DNA from 2 places in the Shewanella sp. 1180_01 genome. Region 1 is predicted to be linked to the other one. Evidence: predicted binding sites of a transcription regulator. Region 1 holds the regulator's gene; the other holds the start of a gene.

Region 1 (6,060 bases):
TGACTAACACTAAGAAAATCAATTGCGATAAGCCAAAGGCGAAGCCACCAATCGAGACTATTTGATTAACATCGGCAAATTGAATCGAGTAATCGGGGATACGCCTTGGCATACCCGCGAGCCCAAGGAAATGCATCGGGAAAAACAGTACGTTGACCGAAATCACCGAACACCAGAAATGCCATTGCCCCAGTCGCTCGTTGTACATGTGCCCCGTCCATTTAGGGAGCCAGTAATAGGCCGCCGCCATGATGGAGAAAATCGCCCCAGTCACGAGCACATAATGGAAATGCGCCACCACAAAGTAGGTGTCGTGGTATTGGAAGTCGGCTGGCGTAATGGCGAGCATTAACCCCGAAAACCCGCCAATGGTGAAGAGTATGATAAAGGCCACGGCGAACAACATAGGGGTTTCGAAGCTGAGTGAACCGCGCCACATAGTCGCGACCCAGTTAAACACTTTCACCCCCGTTGGCACCGCAATCAACATAGTGCAATACATGAAGAACAGCTCGGCAAACACTGGCATGCCTGTAGTGAACATATGGTGCGCCCATACGAGGAACGATAGAATTGCAATACTGGCAGTGGCATAAACCATTGATGCATAGCCGAATAATGGTTTACGGCTGAAAGCGGGTACTATGGCGGAGATGATGCCAAAGGACGGCAAAATCATGATGTAGACCTCAGGGTGGCCGAAGAACCAGAAAATATGCTGGAACATCACAGGATCGCCACCGCCAGCCGCTTCGAAGAAGCTAGTGCCGAAAAACTTATCGGTCAGCACCATAGTCACAGCGCCCGCAAGTACGGGCATCACAGCGATCAGCAGGAATGCTGTGATAAGCCAAGTCCACACAAACAGCGGCAACTTCATCCATGTCATACCGGGCGCACGTAAATTCACTATGGTTACAATCACGTTGATTGCACCCATGATCGAACTTATCCCCATGATATGAATAGAGAACACGAAGAGTGCCGTACTGTCAGGACTATAAGTGGTAGACAGTGGCGCGTAGAAGGTCCAACCAAAGTTAGGTCCGCCACCTTCCATAAACAGCGAGCTGAGTAGGATGGTAAAGGCGAAGGGTAAGATCCAAAAACTCCAGTTATTCATCCGTGGCAGCGCCATATCTGGCGCACCAATCATCATAGGGATCAGCCAGTTTGCTAGCCCAGTAAAGGCGGGCATTACCGCGCCGAATACCATGATCAGCCCATGGACTGTGGTCATTTGGTTAAAGAAGTTGGGCTCGACCAATTGTAATCCGGGCTGAAACAGTTCAGCGCGGATCACCATGGCCATAGCGCCACCGGTTAAAAACATAATGAAGCTGAACCATAAATACAAAGTGCCTATGTCTTTATGGTTGGTTGTTAGCACCCAGCGCATGATGCCCTTTGGCGCACCATGATGATGGTCATCATGGGCTGCGGTTTGATCTTGAGTCATTGTGCTCATCATAATCCCCTACTGTCCATGGCTTGCGATATCAGCAGGTTGCACTGTATCGCCGGTATTGTTGCCCCAAGCATTACGTTCATAGGTAATGACGGCCGCGAGTTGCTGTGGGCTGAGTTGTTTGCCAAATGCCTGCATAGCCGTGCCCGTTTTGCCGTGCATCACAATATCGAGATGATTAGCAACGGTTCCTGTGGCGATAGCACTGCCAGCGAGTGCGGGGAAGGCTGGTGGTATGCCTGCTCCCGTTAACTGATGGCAGGCCGCACAAGTGGTGGCGTAAACAGTCTCACCTTCGGCCATCAAGGCGTCGTGGGTGAGAGTAGGGAGACTCGCTGGATCGACTATGGTTGTGGAGTCGACAACGGCTGCTGGCTCTGTTGCAGGTGCGGGTGTTGGGGTCGTGTTGACTGGTGCGGTAGCAGGTGCCTGTGTGCCAGTACTGCCGTTCATATGCTCATTAACATCTTTGGCCTGCACAGCATCGCCAGTATTATTACCCCACGCATTACGCTCATAGGTAATCACAGCGGCAATTTCTTGTGCAGTCAATTGCTTACCAAAGGCTTGCATGGCCGTACCCGTTTTACCGTTGAGCACGATTTCAAGGTGGCCGCTGAGCGGTCCCGTTGCTATCGGACTGCCTTTGAGGTGTGGGAATACGCCTTGTAACCCCTCGCCATTAGGCTGGTGGCAGGCTGCGCAGTGACCGAGGTAAACTTGCTCACCTTGGGTCATTAGCTCCTCTGTGCTAAGGGTCTGTGACAATGCAGCTTGAGCAGCTTCTGCCGCCGCGCCTGCAGCTTGTTTTTGCTCCGCTACCCAAGCTTCAAACTCGGCTTCGGGTAAGGCTTGCACTACAATCGGCATAAAACCATGGTCTTTACCGCAGAGTTCCGCGCACTGACCACGGTAAATGCCGGGTTTGTCTATGCGAGTCCAGGCCTCATTGATAAACCCAGGATTAGCATCTTTCTTCACGGCAAAAGCAGGTACCCACCATGAATGAATGACGTCTTCTGAGGTCATTAAAAAGCGGATTTTGCGGTTTATCGGTAGCACTAGCGGCTTATCGACCTCCAAAAGGTAATTTTCCCCTTTGGTTTCGGTACCGTCGATTTGTGTTCTTGGGGTTGCGAGTATGCTGTAAAAATCAATGTCTTGATCGAAATAGCTGTAGTGCCATTTCCATTGGGAACCTGTGACTTTAACGGTGAGATCGGCATTGCTGGGATCTTCCATCGCAATTAAGGTCTTTGTCGCTGGAATCGCCATTAAGATCAAAATGATAAATGGCAGAATCGTCCAAGCGATTTCAACTTTAGTGCTTTCGTGAAAGTGCGACGCGACAGCGCCTTTGGATTTTCTGTGATTGATCATGGCGTAAATCATCACGCCAAAGACCACAAGGCCAATGGCGCAGCAGATATACAAGATGGTCATGTGCAAGTGATAAACCTTGCCACTGATCTCGGTTACGCCAGGGGTCATGTTGAACCGCATGTCCGCGGCGGCCAACGGTGGTGCGAATAACACCACGAGTAAACAATACAACAATTGCTTCACAAGACTTCTCCTCTGCCAATTGCGAATAGCAACTACAAAGAAGAGCAACACAGTAAGTCTCAACTCTATGCAAACTCTTCAGTTCCCAAAAAAGCGTTTTTGACTTCAACGTGCGTTGGCGGCTGTTACTTTTAATTAAGTATTGTTACTGCTGGTATTAGCCACGCTGGCACATACGACTGAAATAAATCTGTTCTCTATTTTTAGTGGCATTTTGAACTCGATTACGGCTCGATTTATTTGCCACGGGCGGCGATATATCATCGCCGACTAAATCAACCATACTTGCTGTTTAAATATTGATCAAGATCACTTATTTATCTAATTGTCTGAAAAATTGCCAAAAAAAAGCCTCACATTCATAGGCGAGGCGGCTTTCAAGGTAAAAAATTAAATGAATATTTAATGTACAGCACTAAAAAAAGATTGTTGGCCGAAGAGGCTACCTTGCTCAATGCGTACGTCGCCATGTAAGTGACTGTTTACGTCTTCTAGCACTATGCCCATGGCGCGGGCACTTTTAGCGACAATTTGCAGGCGACGATTATCGCGTGCATCTAATGATTGGGTCCAAGTAATAACCGCACTGGACGTACCACTTGTTAAGGCTTTTTCCATCGCCCACAGGGTTTCCACTTCATCTTTCGCGTGCACCAGCAAGACTCTATCCATACGCACGCCAGCGTTGGCGAGCATTTGTTTGTAGCCAATACTCGGTGGGTTGATGAGCACTAACCAACGGCCCTGTTGGCTTAACTGGGCGAGTTGCGCGCTCAGATGGATTAATTCTTGGCGACCTTGAGTCTTAGTTGGCATGCAGGCGATAGGTGCATGGTGCCAGTCATAGTCGGCATCACGTACTTCATCGAGCCACAAGCCCGGGTGGCGGGGTGCATTGCCAAGTAGTTTGTTCATAGCCAATCTCCATTACGGATCACACCGACGGCGAGTCCTTCAATTGTTAAACTTTGATAGCCTAAATCCACTTTAATCGGGGAATAGTCTTCATTTTCGGCGTGTAGATAGACCACATTACCTTTTTTTTCGAAACGTTTAACAGTGACATCGTCGTCGACTCTAGCGACAACCACTTGACCATTTCTGGCTTGTTGTACTTTATGAACTGCCAGCAAATCTCCTTCGAGAATGCCGATATTCTTCATGCTGTCGCCTTTAACCCGCAGTAAAAAATTGGCGGCGGGATGGAACATGCTTGGGTCGACTTGGTAGTACTGTTCAACATGTTCTTGGGCGAGAATAGGTTCGCCAGCGGCTACTTGACCGATAAGCGGTAAACCTGTTTCAGTTACTTCTTCGACTTCCGCAGTCAGACGAATGCCCCGCGATGTGCCTGGCATGATCTCAATGCAGCCCTTTTTCGCCAACGCTTTAAGATGCTCTTCAGCCGCATTGGCGCTCTTAAAACCTAAACGGGTCGCGATTTCTGCCCGAGTGGGTGGCATGCCAGTATCGGCAATATTTCGTTTAATTAGCTCTAAAATTTCAGCTTGGCGTGGCGTCAAAGGTCTCATGGTGTTTCCTGTTTTTCTATACAGTTACTGTTAGTATATACAGTATTATTTGCAGCGCAAGTATTAACCACTTTTTAGCTATGTTGGAGAGAATTAGCGAATATTACCCATAGTCTGGTATTCTACCGGGCTAGTAAACGTACTTAATTGCATAAGAATAATGCCTAAACACGACTCTCTTTGGTTGAAATCATTACGCTGGATCCAAAAACACTTAGTGCACACTATTGTTGTGCCTCAGGATCCCTTTGCCGATCTGAATCTGGATGCCTCCAGACCCCTTGCTTATGTGATGAAAACGGAATCGCTGAGTGACATCGCTGCCCTGAGTGAAATAACGGCTAAGTTAGGACTACCGAGCCCCTATGAGCCTTTAGTGGCAAATGGTGTGATTGCGCCTCGGGTTGTCTGCCTTCAAGGGCGTAAGCCGCTGTTTGGTGAGCGTGCCGGTAACGAGCCTTTCCTCGAATGCTTTATGCGTTTGTTGGCCGTGCATAAGGAACGCCCTGAATTAGACATTCAACTAGTGCCCGTGAGCCTGTATTGGGGCCGCACGCCAGGGAAAGAAGACGACACTATGAAGGCGGCTGTGTTTGAGCGGGAAAACCCGACTTGGCTGCGCAAATGCTTGATGATTTTATTCTTAGGTCGACATAACTTCGTACAGTTTTCAAATGCGGTATCTCTGCGATACATGGCCGACGAACACGGCACTGACATGGGGATTGCCCATAAATTAGCGCGGGTCGCGCGGGTGCATTTCCGCCGTCAACGTAAGGTGATGACAGGGCCTGTGCTGCCAAATCGCCAAGCACTGTTTCATTCGCTGCTCAAATCCGAGTCCTTGCGTAAAGCGATTCAAGAAGAAGCGGCCAACAAAAAGATTTCTGAGACCCAAGCGCGCGAGACGGCTATTGAGTATCTCGATGAAATCGCAGCAGATTACTCAGATAGTTTAGTGCGTATTGCCGAGCGTTTTTTAACTTGGTTGTGGAACAAGCTTTACAGCGGGATCAACATTAAAGGCGCCGAGCAAGTTCGCCAGTTGCACCATGATGGCCACGAGATTGTCTATGTGCCTTGTCATCGCAGCCACATGGATTACCTGCTGTTATCGTATATTTTGTATTATCAAGGCATGGTTCCGCCGCACATTGCTGCCGGTATTAACCTCAATTTCTGGCCCGCTGGACCTATGTTCCGTCGCGGTGGTGCCTTCTTTATCCGCCGTAGTTTTAATGGCAACAAGCTGTATACCGCAGTATTCCGTGAATATTTAGATCAACTGTTTGCTAAAGGTTATTCGGTGGAATATTTCTCCGAAGGCGGCCGCTCACGTACCGGTCGGCTATTGGCGCCAAAAACCGGCATGATCGCTATGACGATGAACAGCGTGCTGCGCGGTATCGAGCGTCCAGTCACGCTAGTGCCTGTGTATTTAGGCTATGACCATGTGATGGAAGTGGCGACGTACCATAAAGAGTTAAGTGGTAA
Region 2 (6,060 bases), on a different contig from region 1:
TTGGCCTTTTAAACCATTAAGCGCGGTAGGCAGTTGTGCTCCTGCGTTTTGAATAAGCGTGGATAAAGTGCCGAGCAACGGTTGCATAAAGGCTTGATAGGAGGCTTCTTTATGACAAATACCGTTCAAGCTGGCTTCCCACAGGGCGGTCATGTCAGGCGTTGTTGCACTCGCGGGTAAGCTGTTAATTAACCCCTTACCCACATCCGTCGAAACGATGGATTTACCTAAACGTTGTAAAAAACCGCGTTTAAACAGTAGTTCAATAATGCCTGCACGGGTGGCTTCAGTACCTAAGCCATCAGTTTCTTTGAGAATTTTACGTATATCAGGGTCGGTTACGTAACGGCTAATCCCCGTCATAGCACTGAGTAAAGTGGCATCGGTAAAGGCCTTTGGCGGCTGAGTATTTTTCTCCAGTAACTCACCTCGAGTACAATGCAAAGCCTGCCCTAGTTTCAGAGGCGGTAATTGGCCGATAAACTCGTCATTCTCCTCATCATCCTTACCCGCGCTTTCTTCCGTCGACTTGTTGCCACTCGCCTTACTACCATTTGGCTCTTGGCGGGCAAAGAGCTGCTTCCAGCCAAGAGATTTATCCTGACGCGCCTTGGTATTAAATAAGCCGCCCTCAATTGTCACTTGTACTGTGGTTTCACTGTAACAATAGGCCGGATAAAACTGGGCTAAGTACTGGCGGGCCACATGAAGATATAACTGCCTCTCACGCTGACTCAAACTGGATAAGTTAGCCGTCTTCTCGGTTGGAACAATGGCGTGGTGGGCATCCACTTTTTTATCATCCCATGCCTTGGATTTAAGCCGTGGATCGGGGGCATCGGCGCCTTGCAGTAACTCAGCGGCACCGCTACGAATCGCCTTAAGAACCGACGGCGCTAGGCTATGTTGCTCGACGGGTAAATAACGGCTGTCAGAGCGGGGATAAGTAATGAGTTTATGGCGCTCATACAAACTCTGGCAGGTATCGAGCACATCCTTAGCACTCATGCCAAACCGTTTTGCCGCATCAATTTGCAACGCGGATAAGCTGTAGGGCAAAGGCGGATTCTGTTTCTTGTCCTTAGCCACTAATTGAGTGACTAAGGCGGGTTTATCACTGATGCGACTCACCACATTTTGCGCTAATCCTCTGGCTAATACTCGCCCTTCTTCGTCCATATACGGCTGACAAGCTTCGCTGGGTTGCCACTTAGCACTGAAGGTTTTCTGCTTTTCGGTCGCCAAATGCGCTAGCACTTCATAGAAAGGTTTAGATTGAAAATTGGCAATCTCTTCATCACGGCGCACCACTAGCCCGAGCAAAGGCGTTTGCACTCGCCCGACGGACAATACGCCTTGATAACCAACCTTTTTACCTTGGATGGTATAAGCGCGGGTCATATTCATGCCGTAGAGCCAATCGGCGCGGCTACGGGCTAAGGCCGATGTGGACAAAGGAATAAACTCGCGATTACTGCGCAGCTGCGTTAGCGCCCGTTTTACGGCTTGTGGGTTTAAGTCGCTGATCAGTAAACGCTGAGTTTGATGTAACTTATCACCCGTCACGCCAAGATAGGCAATCACTTCATCCACGAGTAACTGCCCTTCACGGTCGGGATCGCCCGCATTAACTAGCATGTTGGCTTGTTTGACTAATCGTTTTAGCACTGTGAGTTGGCTACGGGTTGCGGCCTTAGGTTTTAGTTGCCACTTGTCCGGTACTATTGGCAAGTGCTCGAATTTCCAAGACTTAAATTCAGGATTATAGGCATCAGGTTCTGCTTGTTCGAGCAAGTGACCTACGCACCAAGACACACAATCGCCATTGGCGGCTTCGATAAATCCATCGCCTTTTTTATGGGGTTTAGGCAATACATCGGCAATGGCCCGCCCTAGGCTAGGTTTTTCAGCGATATAGAGGATCATACAAACACCAAGCACTGGATATAATTACAGTATAATTTAGCCCAAACGCCCGTTGAGTGCAAATTTCTGTGACAAACCGAGCTTAAATACCAAAGCTCAAGTGTAAATTCAATTGCGAATAGTTCTCAACAACCACTAGAATGCACTAAATTTTAGAGGAGTGGCTATGAGACAGTTTGCAATAAATGCGCGGCAGGCGATGACAATCAGTCCAGCATTAATATTAAGATTCAATCAGTTACTGCTATTTCATAGCCTGATGTTACTCGCGATAAGTATGCTCACCAGCACTTGGCTGGGACAAATGAAAATCATCGACATGCCTTTAGCTTGGGGATTCATGTTAGTGATACCCATTGCGGTGAGTTTATCGCTACTGCTAAAACATCAAGTCACCCGCCATAGCTTAAGCAGCTTATTCGGGGTGTGGATGCTGCTGTGGATCTGGGGATGAGCCAACTAACCTATGGCTGAAAAGATCAGTAGCCTCGCTGCTCCAACAATGGATTGAGTTCGCGGATGTCGAGAACAAACACTCATAGAAGTTCCCCCTCGCCCAATCGCGATACCTTTCCCAAGTGGCGGTTAACAATTAATAAAAAATCCATAAAAAAAAGCCAGTGACGTTATCACTGGCTTTTTATCAGCCTAACGTTTCACCTTATGGGTGACAAACGTTATGCAGCTCTAAATTAGTACCGATATCTTTATTGCGATCCGCTTTAGCATCGTCATTACGCAGTTGCGTCAAGTGATCTAAATACGCTTGATCTACATCGTTAGTGATGTAATGACCATCGAAAACAGAGGTTTCGAAACGCTTAATCGCTGGATTCTCCATTCTTACCGCTTCAATTAAATCGGGTAAGTCTTGGAAAATAATGCCATCAGCACCAATTAACTTGGCGATTTCATCGGCATCACGACCGTGTGCAATAAGCTCATTCGACGTTGGCATATCAATACCGTACACGTTCGGGAAACGAATTTCCGGTGCGGCAGAGGCAAAGTACACTTTCTTAGCACCTGCTTCACGGGCCATTTCGATGATTTGCTCTGAGGTCGTACCGCGAACGATAGAGTCGTCCACCAACAGGACATTTTTGCCTTTGAATTCAGTGTTAATCGCATTCAACTTGCGACGCACTGACTTCTTACGCTCCTGTTGACCAGGCATGATGAAGGTACGGCCAATATAACGGTTTTTCACAAAACCTTGGCGGTACGGTAAGTCCATGCAACGGGCAATCTCCAGCGCGATATCGCAAGAGGTTTCAGGAATAGGAATAACCACGTCGATATCGTGATCATACCATTCTTTCTTAATCTTCTCGCCAAGCTTAGCGCCCATGTTTACGCGACTGGCATAAACAGACACTTTATCGATAGTCGAATCTGGACGGGCAAAATAAACGAATTCGAAGATACAAGGGGCATAGCTAGGTTCTGCTGCACATTGACGGGTATACAGCTGACCATCAATTGACACGTAAATCGCTTCACCTGGCGCCACATCACGCATCACTTCAAAACCGACGGCATCGAGTGCCACGCTTTCAGAAGCGACCATATATTCAGTACCCGTTGGCGTTTCGTGCTTACCTAACACCAGAGGACGAATACCAAATGGGTCACGGAACGCGACTAGGCCTTGACCGATAATCATAGCCACAACCGCATAGGCACCACGAGCTTGCTGGTGTACGTTAGCAACCGCATCGAACACTTCTTCCGACGTCAGGGTCAAACTCGTAGTTTTTTGCAGTTCGTCGGCCAACAGGTTGAGCAACACTTCAGAATCTGAAGTGGTGTTCACATGGCGACGTTTTTTGATCAGCCCTTCGGCTAATTCGACTGTATTGGTTAAGTTGCCGTTGTGGGCTAAAGAGATCCCAAATGGCGAGTTAACATAGAAAGGCTGCGCTTCAGATGCGCTTGAACTGCCCGCAGTTGGATAACGCACATGGCCAATACCTGCATTACCTTGTAGGCGTTGCATGTGTTTGACTTCAAAAACGTCTTTGACCAGACCATTGGCTTTACGCAGTCTGAAAGCACCACGATCAATGGTCACAATACCTGCCGCATCCTGACCTCTGTGCTGCAACACTGTCAGTGCATCATAAATGGTCTGATTAACCGATGATTGGCCAACTATTCCGACGATACCACACATGGGTAAGCTTCCTCATTGTAAGATGTTCTATGCCCTTTCATGTTGAAATATAAGCAAATGATAAAGTAAACCTCTAGCCTTTCGGCTTAAGTGCTACCTTATCGGTCGCCAAGGTATCCCGTCACTGACCTGTTAATCGCAATCGCACGCCTAAACTTGCCATTGCGCTCACAGTTACCCTGTTTTTAGGCATAAGCCCTTGAACAGGAGTGACGTACATACCTAAGCGATTGCTACTTTCCATCACTTAGGATTAATTAATTTTCTTTCTTATAGTTTGGGTACAAAGCTGGAGGTGTTTTCCAAATAGTCAAAAAACCATTGAATGACAACGCCAAATTCGGGCACTAGCACAGAGTCCTTCCACCATTGGGTGTTGGGCGAGCCTGTGAAAGCATCCATAAAAAACAGCAAGGCGCTAACAATTAGCGCGCCTCGAATAGCACCGAAACACAGGCCCAAGAGCCTATCAGTGCCAGATAATCCAGTTTTGACAACAAGTTGTCCGAGAATATAGTTAACTAAGGCGCCGAGTACCAAAGTGGTAATAAAGAGGATGGCAATAGAAACGCCATTACGCAGCATCTCATCGTTCATTTGAGTTAAGTGAACGGCAAGATCTTGGTAAAATTGGCTGGCAACAAAGAAAGCCGCGAACCATACCACTAAGGACATGGCTTCTTTGGCGAATCCGCGGATTAGACTGATGAGAGTCGATAATCCGATGACGAATATGATAGCGTAATCAATCCAAACCATTGAGATGGCTTTCCGACATGGGCTTTAAGACGGCGCGATTCTACCAGAGACTGAAACGATTCTCACCCCTAGAGAGGTAAATAAATCATTTTCAGTCGCTGATCTTATATCACCATTAAGATTCTAAGGGATTAAAAGGAACAATCCAGCCCTTAAGACGCGTGAGGTTTTCCACCTCAACTTGTATTTTCTTCAGCTTTGCCTCAGACACATCTGGCCCGACAAACACTTTGGTTAATACGCCATCTTTAGGATTTTCAGGGATAGTGTACGCTTTAAAACCGCTCTTACGTAGCTGTGCAATCAAGGCTTTAACATTGGTTGCATTGTTAAAACTGCCAAGCTGCAAGGTAAAGCCACTTTTTAAGCTGTCACGGCTCGCAGCACTGGCTTTAGGCGTTTCTGCTTTGGGCTTTTCAGTCTTAGCGACGGTTGGCGCTTTAGTCTCAGCTTTTTTAGCGGGCTCCGTTTTTACCGTCGCCTTAGGTGGCTCTTTTTTAGGTTCTGGTTTCGCTTCAGGCTTTTTAACTTCTGCTTGCTTAACCTCTGGCTTTTTCACCTCGGGTTTAACGTCCGCCTTAACGTCTTGCTTAGCGATGGCAGCTGACTTGTCACTGTCTGCATTATTGCCTGTCTCAGCTAAGGCAACATCAGCCCCACTTAGCGCGGCAGCATCTTCGGCCGACAAGACTTCAAACATATCATCGTCGGCTTTTTGCTGCTCAATCACAGTCGGACGCAAAGGAATTTCGGAAAACTGCTCTTCTTGGCGATCTTTTTTGCCATCCAAAATATCCGGCAAAAAAATCACTCCAAGCGCAACCAGCACCACAGTGCCGACTAAACGATTATGAAACTGGCTAGACAAAACGGACTTCCTGCATAAATTGAGACTTAAAACCTGCCACAGTGTAAAAGGAGCCAAACACAATTACCACATCATCTGGGTTAATTTGCGCTTTTAATGCCGACCATGCCTCAGCTATGCCCTCAAACTCAAATGCGCTGGCCTCGGGTGCTAAGGTTTTGCGCAGCATGGCAGAACTCGCGCCACGCTCACCATGAAGGCTCACTAAATACCAAGTGTCGACCAGAGGATGGATCACAGGCAACACGCCCGCAATATCTTTATCCTTCAACATGCCACAAAGGGCAAACACCCGCTTACCTACAGCCATTGGCGCTAATTGCTGCACCAA

Evidence for each region. The regulator LexA, encoded in region 1, represses DNA repair genes until DNA is damaged. The targets are predictions, from matches to a motif close to TACTGTATNNNNATACAGTA.
Region 2: a site for LexA is predicted at 1,939-1,958, ahead of FW758_RS04735 (DNA topoisomerase III). Genes of this name have one in related genera too.

What each region holds. Positions count from the first base shown of each region.
Region 1 covers NZ_VXCT01000056.1:16,423-22,482, forward strand. The annotation lists gene ctaD (cytochrome c oxidase subunit I) at 1-1,468, opposite strand, end outside; gene coxB (cytochrome c oxidase subunit II) at 1,478-3,034, opposite strand; gene FW758_RS20465 (cell division inhibitor SulA) at 3,437-3,949, opposite strand; gene lexA (transcriptional repressor LexA) at 3,946-4,566, opposite strand; gene plsB (glycerol-3-phosphate 1-O-acyltransferase PlsB) at 4,727-6,060, shown strand, end outside.
Region 2 covers NZ_VXCT01000005.1:43,320-49,379, reverse strand. The annotation lists gene FW758_RS04735 (DNA topoisomerase III) at 1-1,926, opposite strand, end outside; gene FW758_RS04730 (hypothetical protein) at 2,093-2,380, shown strand; gene purF (amidophosphoribosyltransferase) at 2,588-4,102, opposite strand; gene FW758_RS04720 (CvpA family protein) at 4,373-4,861, opposite strand; gene dedD (cell division protein DedD) at 4,977-5,729, opposite strand; gene folC (bifunctional tetrahydrofolate synthase/dihydrofolate synthase) at 5,722-6,060, opposite strand, start outside.